4 regions of the Corynebacterium uberis genome follow, and region 3 is predicted to be linked to each of the others. Evidence: predicted binding sites of a transcription regulator. Region 3 holds the regulator's gene; each other region holds the start of a gene.

Region 1 (3,235 bases), 400 kb from region 3:
CCTGGATGCCGTTGGCAATGCCGGTGGAGATGAACATGACCACGGGGCCCAGGAGCAGCAGGATTGCCAGGGAGACCACCACGACCTCCACCAGGGGCAGGAAGATCATGCGCACGGTGGTTGGGATGAAGCGCTTGAGCTGGGGTTCGAGGATGGAGGCCAGCCAGGCGGCGACGATGATGGGGAAGATGGAGTAAGAGTACTGGGCTACGTGGAAGGGCAGCCCGAAGAAGTCCGCGTTGAGGGGCATACCCAGCAGGCTGGAGGAGGCATCGCCTTCCGCCAGTTTGATGATGGCGGGGTAGGTGATCACACCGCCGATGATGGCCACGATGATGGGGTCCGCGCCGAGCCTGCGTGCGGCGGTAAAGCCGACGAAGATGGGCAGGAAGTAGAACACGGCGTCACTCATCGCGTCGATGAGGATGAAGGTGGATGACGTCTTGGTGATGACGTCAAAGTTCAGCAGCAGGGACAGGATTCCCTTGATAATGCCGGAGGCGGCCAGCAGTCCAATGACCGGAATCATGGACCCGGTGATCACACCGATGAGGGAGGCAAAGCCATGCTTGACCCATCCCCAGGTGGTCGTGGGCTTGTCGACGTCCCCCGCCAGCGCAGGGGCATCATCGGCACCGCCGAGCTGCGCAGCCAGGGTGTCATAGAGGTCCTCCACACCGGGGCCGATGACCACTTGATATTGCCCGCCGGCGCGGATGATCTCGATGACCCCGTCGAGACCCTGCAGATACTCAGTGCGGGCCTGGGATTCGTCCTTGAGGTTGAAGCGCAGCCGGGTGATGCAGTGGGTGTGGTTGCGAATATTCTCAGCGCCACCGACCCCGTCAATGATGGCGGCGGCCAGCTGGTCCTGGCTCAGTGGGGCGACGGCGGCGGCAGGCTGCTCATCCTGCGGCTGCTGCTGCTCAGGCTCGTCCTCGCCGCTGCGGACGATTGTTGCCGCCGGGTCGCCTGCGCTCACGGTTCCCACGTGGGCGTCGATACGCTCGCAGGTGGTGGCTGAGTTGGTGACGGCGACGATGGTGCAGGTGGACTTGCCTTCCTGCGCAACAAGCTCGGTGTCCCAGGTGGCGATGGCGTCGCCTGCCTGGACCTGATCGCCCTTGACCACGCTCAGCGCGAAGGGGCGTCCCTGCAGCTCAACGGTGTCGATGCCCAGGTGGACCAGCACGTCTAGGCCGTCTTCGGTATGCAGTCCGATGGCATGGCTGGTCCGCGCCACCATGGTCACCGTGCCGGTGACGGGGGAGACGACGGTGGTGTCCGTGGGATCGGCGATGCCAAAGCCTTGGCCTAGGGCGCCTTTGGCAAAGGTGGGATCGGGGACATCGGCCAGGTCAATAACGGTGCCTGAGACCGGTGCTACTAGGGATTGTGTGGCCATCCGTGGGCTCCTTTGGAAGCGGTCATGCAACTTTCGGTTCAGGTTAACACCGGGGGGAGAAAGCGGGATGGTTTTTGGCCAATCAGTGCTGCCGCACTAGTAAGTGCATTCGAGGCGGCCTGGGGCTAAGTGGTGCCGGTCAATGGTGGAGCCTTAACTGTACAACCTGGGCTGATGAACCTTGACGCGGTGGTGGAAGGGAGTATAGTGGGAGGGGAACATGTGAACGGGGACTGAGCGTACCGGGGGGAGAGCATGCCCCCGGAGGGGGGAGGCCTTGAAATGCCCGTCACACCAGACTGTTACTTCACTGTCAATGACCCGGAAAATCCGGTAGCTGTGCACTATCGGGACATTGTGCGCGCAACCCATCTTTTCTGGGAATCCCAGGTTCCGCGCGGTGATGAGGCCATGCGCACGTCCGTGGCCCGGCTGGTCAAGGACACGGGCGCGCGGCCGTACACGTTGAAAAACTCGATCATCGTGGGACTGGATGTACTGTCTCGGCTGCCGTTGCTCAACGCGCTTCAGCATGAGTTGTTTCATCTGGACCTGGATCGGGTGACGGCAATTGGCAGGCTCATGGAGGCTGTTGATCGGGAGGATTTCGGGGACGTCGATAGGCATTTGACTGCGTATCTCACGCCCACGGTTCCCGGGCAGGCGCTTCCTACGGTGCGGCAATTGGAAGCCAAGCTCACCGAGATTATTCGGGCGCTGGATCCGGAGATTATTCCGGGCCAAAAGGAGCCGCCGCGTCAACGCCGCTACGGGGTAGACCATAACGATGTCACCTCCGATTTCCTTATCACGCTGGACCTTGATGAAGGCGTGTGGCTAGACAAGCTCGTGCGGGCCCGTGCGGCCAAGGACAACACCACCCTGGGGGAGGCGTTCGTCGCCCTGGTCAAGGAGAAGAGCACCACCCGAGTGGTCCTCAACCTGTATAAGGCCACAGATATTGAGGCCGCCCCGGCGTGGATGCCGCAGGCCGGTTGGCTCAGCGAGCGTTCCCAGCGGCAGTGGGAGTCCATGGTGACGCAGGTGCGCGACATGGACAGCGCGCGTACCGAATACACCGCGGCCCACGATGCCACCCGGGGATTGTCGGCGTGGGTGGATGGGCGTGACGGCACCTGCCGCTTCCCGGGCTGTACCCATCCCGCTGACACCGCGCAGCAGGACCATCGGATCAACCACCACGAGGGGGGATCTACCAGCTGCGACGGCCTGGCCAACCTGTGCCAGCATCATCACAATATGAAAACCGATGGGGTGGTGCGCTACCTCCTCGACCCATCCACCGGCATTGCCGTGTGGATGATGGATGATGCCACCTGGCAAGTATCGGTGCCCAGCGGCCCGCTGAGTTGCCGGGGAATCGCCTGGGCGCGCACCATTGCGCAGTACCGCAGCCAGCGGTGCGAGCGTGCCCGCGAACTGGCGCGCAGGGCCGCGCGGGAGGAGGTCGGTTTGGATACTCGCCCATGGTGGTGACTACACTCGTGTCCCGCACAAAGACGCGAAGAGAAGGGGTGATGGTGTGCGGGTCCTTGCCGCCATGAGCGGGGGAGTAGATTCCTCCGTTGCCGCCGCCCGTGCCATGGAAGCCGGGCATGAGGTCATCGGGGTGCACCTTGCACTCTCCCGCGACCCGCAAGCCGTGCGCGAGTCCTCGCGCGGGTGTTGCTCGCTGGAGGATTCCGCCGACGCTCGCCGCGTGTGCGACAAGCTGGGCATCCCCTTCTACGTCTGGGACTTTTCTGATCGCTTTAAAGAAGAGGTCATCGACGACTTCGTGGACTCCTACGCCCATGGCGAAACCCCCAA
Region 2 (3,235 bases), 940 kb from region 3:
GGCCTACGGCGGGGCGTACGCGGTGATGGGCTCGAAGAACCTGACCGGGGACATCAACCTGGCGTGGCCGACGGCCCAGATCGCGGTGATGGGATCGGCCGCAGCGGTGGTGATGATCCAGGGCAAGCAGCTGGCGGCGGCCCCCCCAGAGCAGCGCGACATGATGAAGAAGATGTTCATGGACTTCTATGACCAGAACATGACGTCTCCTTATGTTGCTGCGGAACGTGGGTTCATTGACGCGATGATTCAGCCCCATGAGACTCGGTTGGCGCTGCGGCGCGCGCTGCGGCAGCTGGCGGATAAGGATGAGCGGGATCTGCCGAAGAAGCACACGATCGCGCCGCTGTAGCGCCCGCCAGGACGGCTGACGGGGCCTGATCGCGACAGGCTCAGACGCATCCTCGGGCGCCTCCCGGGGCGCTGGCGGCGGGCCTGGTGGCGGGCATGACAGCAGATCTGGCGGCAAAGCCAGCGGGGTCCGGGTGTGGACAGGCGAAAACCTCGGGAGGGCAGGGCTTAGGAGGGCCAAGGAGCGCCGAGCAGCTTCGACAAGTCTCGCGCAACAATCCCGAGGCAGCCCCGAACAGCCCCCAAGCAGGGGAGCGCAGCCCTGAGCCCCCGCCCACCCGCGTGTGGTTCGGAGTGGCCGTCAGGAGGAGTCGGTGCTGCGCGGCGGGGATGGGCCGGGCTCCGGGGATCCCACCGATTCCGGAGCTTGGGTACGTGTACGCGTGCGTATGCGGTGGCCGGCGCGGCCGGTGTGGGGGTCGCGTTCGGCGTGGCCCATGTTGTGGGCGCCGTCGTGGTTGTCATTGTTGTCGGTGTGGTGGCGTCTGCATAGGAGGGTGAGGTTTTCTATGTCGGTGCGGCCTTGTTTGAGCCAGGGGACGATGTGGTGGACGTCGGTTTGGCAGGCGGGTTGGGTGCATCCGGGGTGGGAGCAGACGAGTTGTTCGGCGAAGAGTGCCAGGCGTTGGAGCAGGCTGGCGGTGCGGCGGCTGCGGCCGGCGTGGAGGACGGTGCCGGTGTCGTGGTCGTGGAGGACGCCGACGTCGTAACGCGCAAGGCCAACCATGAGGAGGTCGATGGGGGTGAGTTGGGCGTGGGTGTTGGTGGGCCAGTGGGGTAGGTGGGTGCGGGCGTCGGCTTCGGTGAGTTCGGCGGCGTCGACGCTGATGACCAGGCTTGCTGCACCGCCGGCGCGGGTCGCGGAGTCGGTGCCGTGGTTGCGCAGGATGTGCCAGAGGCCGTCGAGGCGGCGTTGGGCGACGGTGCGGCGGTCGTCGAGCCCGGGTGCGGGGGTGGTGCCGTCGAGGTCTGGCCCGAAGGCGCCCTTGTTGCGAGCGGGGGCGAGTGTGGAATCGAGGAGTGCTAGGAGGGCGGGCGGCGCGTAGCCGCCGAAGGTGGCGCCGCCGAGGTGGTCGGTTTTGCCGATCCAGAAGGTGCGTTTGCGCATGGGTTCGAGGGGGTCGATGACGCGCCTGTTGCAGTGGCGGACGCGGGCGCGGACCCATTCTTGGAGGTCTTCGGGGTTTCGGTGGCAGGCTTCATCGATGGCGGCGCTGCGTAGGCGGTCGCGTTCGGTGGCGACGTGTGTGGAGAGGCGGGCGAGTTCGGCGTCGATAATCGCGAGCTTTTCCTTGCTCAGTCGGCTGCGGCGGGCACGCTCGCGGCGCTGTTGTACTTCGGGCAGGGGCTCCGGCTCCGGCTCGGCCTCCCGCGACGGCACAGACGCGGGCACAGACGCAGGCGCAGGCACAGGCGCCGGCCCGTAGCGGTGCGCGGCGCTGCGCAGCCGGGATTGGGCTTCGGTGAAGGAGAGTCCGTAGGTGCGGGTGAGGTAGTCGACGGTGCGGCTGGAGCCGACGAGTCGTCCGGCTTCGGCTTTGTCGGCGGCGTGCGCGATGGCGGGGTCGAGGCTGGCTTTGAGGTTCCAGGCGCGTTCGAGTTCTAAGAAGGCGTCGCGGTTGGCGTGGAAGAGGGCGGCGTCGGGCGCGTCTGTGATGAGGTCACACAGCGTGTGCATGGCTTGTGCGACGGTGCCGATGAGCCCGGCGATGTCCGCTGGTGCGGTCACTGTTTCACCCCCTAAAATATCCCCGTGAGCTGCGGTATTGTATGTTTCCGCGGTTGTTGCTGACATTATAAAACACCGCCGTGACCCAGCCCCGAAACCGTACGAACAGCCGTTCGAACCCCTCCAAAAACCGCACCCCGGCCCCCGCAGAACCACCCCGCCACGTAAACTCAAACACGTAAATGTCCACTCAAACCCGAACCTTAGGAGAATGCTTATGACGCTCAAGCCAATCGTGTGTGCTGTAGCTCTCGCGGGGATCGCCGCGTCGGCCACGCCCGCCCTCGCTCAGGAGGCCGCCGCGCCCAGCCCCGCGGTGGTGGACAACAGTCACGGCCAGATCCAGCAGCAGCGCGCGGAAGAGGCCATCGCCGCCATTGAGGCGGAGGCCGGCCACCCGCTGGTTTCGGTGCGCTACGACGGCGAGTTCCCCGTCATCTCGCTCCTGGACTCCTTCGACGAAGACGCTGATCAGGACTATTTCCACCGCATCGTTGACGCCCTGAAGGCTGCCGGCTATGCGGAGGTTGCTGCCCTGGGCAAGCCCGTCTACGCCACCCCCGAGGGCCCGGAGGCTTAGTCTCCGAACGCTTATCGACGCCCCCTTCCGCACCCTCGCCACGCCCGCCCCGCAGCGAGCACGCCCAGCCCCACCAGAACTACCACCGCCACACCGTGCGCCACACCAATCTGCCCCGCGTAGAGCCACCCGAAGGTCCACGCCGAGTAGGGTTCCCACGCGGTGAATCCGCCGACGATGATGGCAAACACGCCGGCGATGAATCCGGGGAACCCGTCGCCCCAGCGCGCGGTGGCCACGACGGTCAGGAATCCGAACACAAAGAGCACGGGGGCAACTACGGGGCCGACGCCGCTGGCGGCGATGACGGGGGTAGCGATCGCCCCCAGTACCACCGCGTGCCAGGCGTTCCAGGCGGCGAGCCTGCCCCAGCGGGTGGTGGGAACTAGCACCAAAGTTCGGCCTGCCCCGCGCCCCCGAAACGTCCCGTCCTGCGGCGGGGTGATCAGCGCGGTGTAGAGCCCGGCGAAGCTTCCGGCGAGGTAGACCACCTCGCGGGGCAACACCCCCAGCAATGCGCCTGCACCCCAGAGGACGGCAACAAAGCAGCCCAGGGCTATGAGATAGCTGGCCAT
Region 3 (3,235 bases):
CATCGATGGAGGCGAAGCTGACTAGATAGTCATTGCCGATCTTTGAGGAGTCGCACAGCACTACCACCTTGCGCGCGTTGGTGACCATCGCGGACTTGATGGCAGCCTCCTGGGCGTCTGCCGTGGACAAGCCGTGGTCCAGGGTCAGCGCGTTGGTACCGATGAACGCCACGTCTGCGCGCATGAGTGCCAGCGTGCGCAGTGCAGTATCCCCAACCACCGCCTGGGTAATGGCCCGAACAGAGCCACCCAGGAGTTGAATTTCCCCGAAGCCCTTATTTGCCATATTTAATGCGATCGGCAGACTATTAGTAACAATGGACCACTGGTGGGAGTGGCTCTTTTCTGCAATGAGATCGGACAATGCCGTGACGGTCGTACCGGCGTCGAGGAACATTCCGCCGTTGGCGTCGGGGAGAAATTCCAGTGCCGCGTGAGCGATGGCGGACTTTGCGCTGGGCGCAGAACGCAGTCGGGCATCCAAGGACAATTCCGTAGTTTGGAAAGACTGCGTGGCCACGGCTCCACCGTGGACCCGGTGAACCAGTCCTTCTCGGTCAAGGACGGCCAGGTCGCGTCGGATGGTTTCTGCGGTGACCTCGAAGCGGCTCGCAAGCTCCGTGACGTTGACGCGGCCCTCGACGGCAGTCTGCGACGCGATCTGTCGGCGCCGCTCCTCTGCGTACATGCTCGGGATCCTTTCCAGTCGGGCGTATCCGGAACAAGGACGCGCCAGTTTCCTGCCATTATTCCACAAAAAACAACATGGCCGCGGCTAGGCCATGTTGTTTTTATTGTGGTCATGCCCGTTTTGTGGGGCGAGACGGCCGTTATCAGTGGTCAGGGATACTCTGCGGTCCGGTACCTGATCGGGATTTCTGTTCCGATCAACCGAAAGGGCTACCACAAGCGGGGGCGGTAAACGGTGCTGGATCGCAGATGTGGGTCGAGGTTTCGGCGCGAGACTTCATCCTCGGGGGTGTGGTCTAGAGTTTGCGCATCACGGAGACGACTTTGCCCATGATCTCGGCTTCATTACCGGGAATGGGGTCATAGGCGTCATTGTGGGGAAGCAGCCAAACTCCGGTGGAGTCCTTATGAAATTCCTTGACCGTGGCTTCTCCGTCGAGCAAGGCGGCAACAAATTCGCCTTCTTCTGCTACGGGTTGTGCGCGTACGACGATCCAATCGCCGTCGAAAATTCCGGCATCCTGCATTGATTGTCCGGAGACGCGCAGCATGTACAGCTCACCGCCGCCGACAACATCGGTGGGCAGGGGGAAGTATTCGTCCACGTTTTGCTCGGCCAAAATCGGCGATCCTGCCGCGATGTTGCCGACGATGGGAACATAGGACGTCGCTGCCGCCTCCGGGGGGACGTCAGCCTGCGGGGCAGAGCTCTTTGGACCGCGCTTGGGGTCTCCGGGCAAGTGGCGCACATCTACGGCCCGGGGCTTGTTGGGATCCCGGCGCAAAAATCCCTTCTTCTCCAGCTCCTTGAGCTGGTAGGCCACGGAGGAGGTGGATTGCAGCCCTGCGGCATCCCCAATCTCACGGATGCTCGGCGGATAGCCGCGCAGGACTACGGCGTCCCGAATGACCTCAAGGATTCGGCGCTGCCGGTCCGAAAGGCTGGCGGGGTCGGGATTCTTGGGGGTAGAGGTCGGCTGCGGCGACTTCTTATTCGCCTTCTGCCGGGGCGTGCGTGCCATGTGTGGTGCTCCTTGACTTCGGTGCGGACTAGTCGGGGCTAGTCGCGGTCTCGCTGACGGTTGCTTAGTTGGACTGAATAACGGGGTGTCATGGTTCCGGGGAGGGGCCGGGAGGCGATCGGTGGCGAGCCGACACAAGGCTGTGGAGACCATGCTGCGGTGCTGCGCCCCCGCGCCCCGGTGGTGATCTTTCCCCAGGATCGTGGGAACCCTTCTTGCCCCAAACCCTACACGATCACCCGCAGTGTTGGGACGGGTGTTCGAGATTTTTCCGCGTGTCGCTAGCGCGCCTTCGCCATGAGTGCTATAACGAACAGGGAAACGATGAATCGCAAACGTGTACGAACCTAGTGTTCGAGTGTCACGGCAGGTTGCTAGTCTCTGTGTGTCGGTAACGGACGTGGCCCACTCTCGTGAAAGGAGTACCCCTATGACCCTCTCATTAAACCCCGTATCCACCAGTAACATCACGGCTGCTCGCCCCGCGGTCTCGAATTGCGCGGTCGCCGTGTGGGATCCGATCGGTAGCCATGTTCGTACCGGCAAGGCTGCCCCTGTTCGAACGCTGTCACGTTCGAGTCAGTGGGAGGAGCTAGCTTCCCCGGTGGGGTGGGAAGGATCGGTCGGCGGTACGTTTGTGGAACGAACAGGACCGCGAGGGCGTCGCGCAGAACGTCTAGATCGCATCACCACCTATGTAGTTGGTGGGCTCTTCGGACTCGCCCTGACCATCGGCGCGGTTGTCATCAGCGGTGGGGAATCCGATGTCGTGCCGGAGTCACCTGCGGGAATGGGATACACCGTAGGAGTGCAGCGATAGGAGGGGTGGGCAAAGACTAGGATGGTCTGCGGCGCGTGTGACGCACGTGTTCCCCCCGGCGACGCGTGGAAAGGTAGCACTGGTGTACTGCCCCTTTTGCCATCATGATCATTCGAAGGTCATCGATTCACGCGTCGTGGACGCAGGGTCTGCCATTCGACGGCGCCGGGAGTGTTCCAAGTGCAAGACCCGATTCACCACCATCGAAAAAGCCGTGTTGCTGGTGGTCAAGCGGAGCGGCGTGACTGAGCCCTTCAGCAGGGAGAAAGTCATCACCGGTGTGCGCCGGGCCTGCCAGGGCAGGAATGTCTCTGATGATGCTCTCAAGCGGCTGGCCCAAGAGGTCGAGGAGGCCGTCCGGCGCGATCATGGCTCGCACATCAAAGCCAATGCCATCGGCCTGGCCATCCTTAACCCTTTGCGGGAACTCGATGAGGTGGCTTACCTGCGCTTCGCCTCCGTGTACAAGTCCTTCGAGTCCGCCGCGGACTTTGAAAAGGAGATCCGGCTTCTCCACCGGCTTGATCGCCGTTAACCGGACTTAGCGGTGCCGTGCCACCTTGTCGATGGCGTTGAGCACCCGTTTGCGCGACACCGGCCTGGCTGTACCCAGCCGCTGGGCAAAAAGGCTCACCCGCAGCTCCTGGATCATCCAGCGAATATCCTTAACCGCCGTGGTCTTCGCCGTCGCGGGGGTTTTACG
Region 4 (3,235 bases), 910 kb from region 3:
CGCCGTTGACGGCCGTGGTCTCCTGGGATTTCTTGTTGCGCGAGGGAAAGACCTTGGTGGTTTCCCTAAACTCCAGGCGGGTGCCGCGCTGGGAGCGCTCGGCGTGTGCCGGTGCGGCCGGTGTGGCCTGCTCGGCCGGTACGGCTTGCTCTGCCGGTACGGCGGGCGTGTTGGGGTCGTGCGCGTTGTGGGGCGATGGCGATGTTGGTGCCACGGGGGTGGTGCTCGCTCTCACTGTGAGGCTGATGGATAAGGGGGAAAGGTGAAAGTCAGAGGAGGGCAAGAGGGACGCGTGCCCGCCCGGTGGGGGCGGGCGGGTGCGGGCCTACTTGCTGGTGGCCGACTCTTCGAGCTTGTGCAGGATCTGCTGGAGCTCTTCGGGGGAGCGCTTGACCTCCACGGACGTGCCCTTGGAGTCCTCGGCGACGGCGGCCTGGACGTCCGGGTCGTGCCACAGCTCGACGAGCTTGGCAATCTTGTCATTGTCCTTGTCTTCTTCGCGGGTGACAAAGACGTTGATAAAGGGCTCCGCGCTGGCGCTGGAGGGATCGTCCTGGAAGACGGAGGTCTTCGGGTCGATGCCGGCGCGGTCCAGGAAGGAGTTGTTAATGATGGCCGGCTGGCCCTCACCGTAGGCCACCGGCGACTGGGCGGCTTCGACGGGGGTGACGGTGACCTTGGAGGACCCGGCGTCAATGTCGGCGGGGGTGGGGTCGAGGGTGTCCTTCTTCTTCAGGGTGATCAGCCCGGCCTGGACTAGGACGTTGATGGCGCGGCCCTGGTTGGTGGAGTCGTTGGGGATGGCCACGGACTTGCCTTCGATGCCGTCGAGGGAGGAGTGATCCTTCCAGAACAGCGCCAGGGGGACAACCTCGGTGGAGCCGACGGGGGTGAGCTTCTGGCCGGTGCCGGCGGTGTAGTTGGCCAGGAACTTCAGGTGCTGGAAGAGGTTGACGTCCAGCTGGCCCTGGGCCAGGGCGTCGTTGGGGGTGTTGTAATCGGAGAAGTCCTGGACGGTGAGGTTGATGCCGGCTTCCTGAGCCTTCTTTTCGTAGACCTGCCAGGCCTTCTTGGCGGAGTCGGTGGTGCCGATCTTGATGGTATCTTCGCTGCCGCAGGCGGTCAGGCCGGTTGCGGCGATGGCGGCGACGCCGATGGTGGCAAACAGTGCGCGCAGTTTCATGGGTGGGACCTTTCGGGGGAGTGTTTTGTGGAAAAGAACTTGGAAGCGACAATAGCAGCCACCGTACCGCTCGGTCTACAAACGGGTCTGCGGGCTAGACAGAGCGTGTCACTCTGCGGCTGTACCCGGCCCCCATCGTGGAACGGGTGTTCGATTCTGCGCTAGGGTGAAAGCATGCGTTTTCACGGCGGGTCGGCCCTGGGATGGTCGCGCATAGAAAGGATCCTCTCCGGGCGCCCCCACCCGGACCTTATCCCGGCAGGTCCCCCCAGCTTGACGACGCCCCCTCCCCCCACCGCGGCACCGGAGCCACCCGCACGGCGCGCCCCGTCCATCCCCTTCGCCGAGCTGCATGCGGTCAGCTCCTACAGCTTCCTCGGCGGCGCCTCCGAGCCGGAGGAGCTCGTCGCCCGCGCAGTCGAGCTGGGCCTGTGCGGCTTGGGGCTGCTCGACCGGGATGGTTTCTATGGCGTGGTGCGCTTTGCCGAGGCCGCAGCCAAGGCCGGCCTGCCCACCATCATCGGCGCGGAGCTGACCCTAGACAGTGCTGGTGGCGCCGTCCTGCCGGTCATCTGCCGCGGACCGGCGGGATACCAGGCGTTATGCCAGGTCTTGACCCATGCGCACATGGTCACCGGGACCAAGGGGCAGGTGGCCTATCCGCCGCTTGCGCAACTTGCGCAGCGCCTGGCCGGGACGTGCCTAGTGCTGGCCAATCACACCTGGGCAGACCGCCTGGAGGAACTGGTGGACTGCTTTGGGCCCCAGGGGGTGGTCCTGGAGTACCAGGCCACCATGGTCCCGGAGGATGCTGATCACGCCATGGCTCTCGACGCCGCCCGCCAGCGGTGCGCGCGCAGCGGGCGGGCGGGACTGCGGGCCATTATCAGCGCCGCCCCGGCCGCCGCCACCCGGGACGGGGTGCGCCTGGCTGCGGCCAAGCGGGCCTTGGCGTGCCGGGAATCCGTGGGGCAGGCCGCCCCGCGCCTGCACCCCATGGGGGCGCCGTGGTTGCGCTCCGGGCAGCAGGTGGCGGCCCTGGCCCCCGACCGCTCGGCAGAGATCGCACAGACCTGCGAAATTGCGGCGGAGTGTGCCTTCACCCTTAACCTGGTGGCCCCCCAGCTTCCGGACTGCCCCACCCCGCAGGGCTACACGGAGATGACGTGGCTGGCCCACCTGACGCGCACCCGGGGCCAGCGGCGCTACGCGGCGCGCAGCGCGGACGTTCAGCGCCGGGCGTGGGCCCAGATCGATTATGAGCTGGGGGTCATTGAGGAGCTGAACTTTCCGGGCTACTTCCTCATCGTGCTGGGCATCGTGGATTTTTGTGCCCGGGAAAACATCTACTGTCAGGGCCGCGGCTCGGCGGCGAACTCCGCGGTGTGCTTCGCCCTGGGGATCACCAACGCGGAACCGATCAGCGCCGGGCTGCTCTTTGAGCGCTTTCTTTCCCCGGAACGCGACGGCCCACCAGACATTGACCTAGACATCGAATCGACCCGCCGCGAGGAGGTCATCCAGTATGTTTATGCCACCTACGGGCGCGACAACGCCGCCCAGGTGGCCAACGTGATTACCTATCGCCGCAAGGGCGCTACCCGCGATGCCGCGCGCGCTCTGGGCTACCCGCAGGGCGCGGCTGACTCCTGGGCGCAAGGGGTCCATGAGGTGCCAGAAGACGTGGCTACGCTTGCGCACCAGTTCCTTGGCCAGCCCCGCCACCTGGGCATTCACTCCGGCGGTATGGTCATCTGTGATCGTCCGCTAGCGCGCGTGGTGCCCACCGAGTGGGCGCGCATGAAGGATCGCTCCGTGGTGCAGTGGGACAAGGATGACTGCGCGGGCGCCGGGCTGGTGAAGTTTGACCTGCTGGGCCTGGGCATGCTGGAGGCGCTGCACCACATGGTGGATCTGGTGGCGCAGACAACCGGAACAACCATCCACCTCTGGGACCTAGACCTGACGGAGCCGGCCGTGTATGACATGCTGTCGCGCGGCGATGCCGTCGGGGTCTTCCAGGTGGAATCCCGCGCCCAGCTGGCCACCCTG

Evidence for each region. Region 3 encodes LexA, which represses DNA repair genes until DNA is damaged. Its sites were predicted from a motif close to CGAACANNTGTTCG; they were not measured.
Region 1: the regulator LexA is predicted to act here: its motif matches at 1,621-1,634, upstream of LH390_RS04855 (HNH endonuclease signature motif containing protein).
Region 2: the regulator LexA is predicted to act here: its motif matches at 2,183-2,196, upstream of LH390_RS10820 (HNH endonuclease signature motif containing protein).
Region 4: the regulator LexA is predicted to act here: its motif matches at 1,323-1,336, upstream of LH390_RS02440 (error-prone DNA polymerase).

Annotation. Positions count from the first base shown of each region.
Region 1 covers NZ_CP085051.1:1,038,960-1,042,194, forward strand. The annotation lists gene LH390_RS04850 (PTS sugar transporter subunit IIABC) at 1-1,405, opposite strand, end outside; gene LH390_RS04855 (HNH endonuclease signature motif containing protein) at 1,688-2,902, shown strand; gene mnmA (tRNA 2-thiouridine(34) synthase MnmA) at 2,949-3,235, shown strand, end outside.
Region 2 covers NZ_CP085051.1:2,371,966-2,375,200, reverse strand. The annotation lists gene LH390_RS10825 (acyl-CoA carboxylase subunit beta) at 1-352, shown strand, start outside; gene LH390_RS10820 (HNH endonuclease signature motif containing protein) at 653-2,080, opposite strand; gene LH390_RS10815 (hypothetical protein) at 2,298-2,660, shown strand; gene LH390_RS10810 (hypothetical protein) at 2,672-3,235, opposite strand, start outside.
Region 3 covers NZ_CP085051.1:1,434,684-1,437,918, reverse strand. The annotation lists gene LH390_RS06665 (DeoR/GlpR family DNA-binding transcription regulator) at 1-688, opposite strand, end outside; gene lexA (transcriptional repressor LexA) at 987-1,712, opposite strand; gene nrdR (transcriptional regulator NrdR) at 2,615-3,067, shown strand; gene hrpA (ATP-dependent RNA helicase HrpA) at 3,074-3,235, opposite strand, start outside.
Region 4 covers NZ_CP085051.1:527,954-531,188, forward strand. The annotation lists gene LH390_RS02430 (methionine ABC transporter ATP-binding protein) at 1-76, opposite strand, end outside; gene LH390_RS02435 (MetQ/NlpA family ABC transporter substrate-binding protein) at 326-1,183, opposite strand; gene LH390_RS02440 (error-prone DNA polymerase) at 1,358-3,235, shown strand, end outside.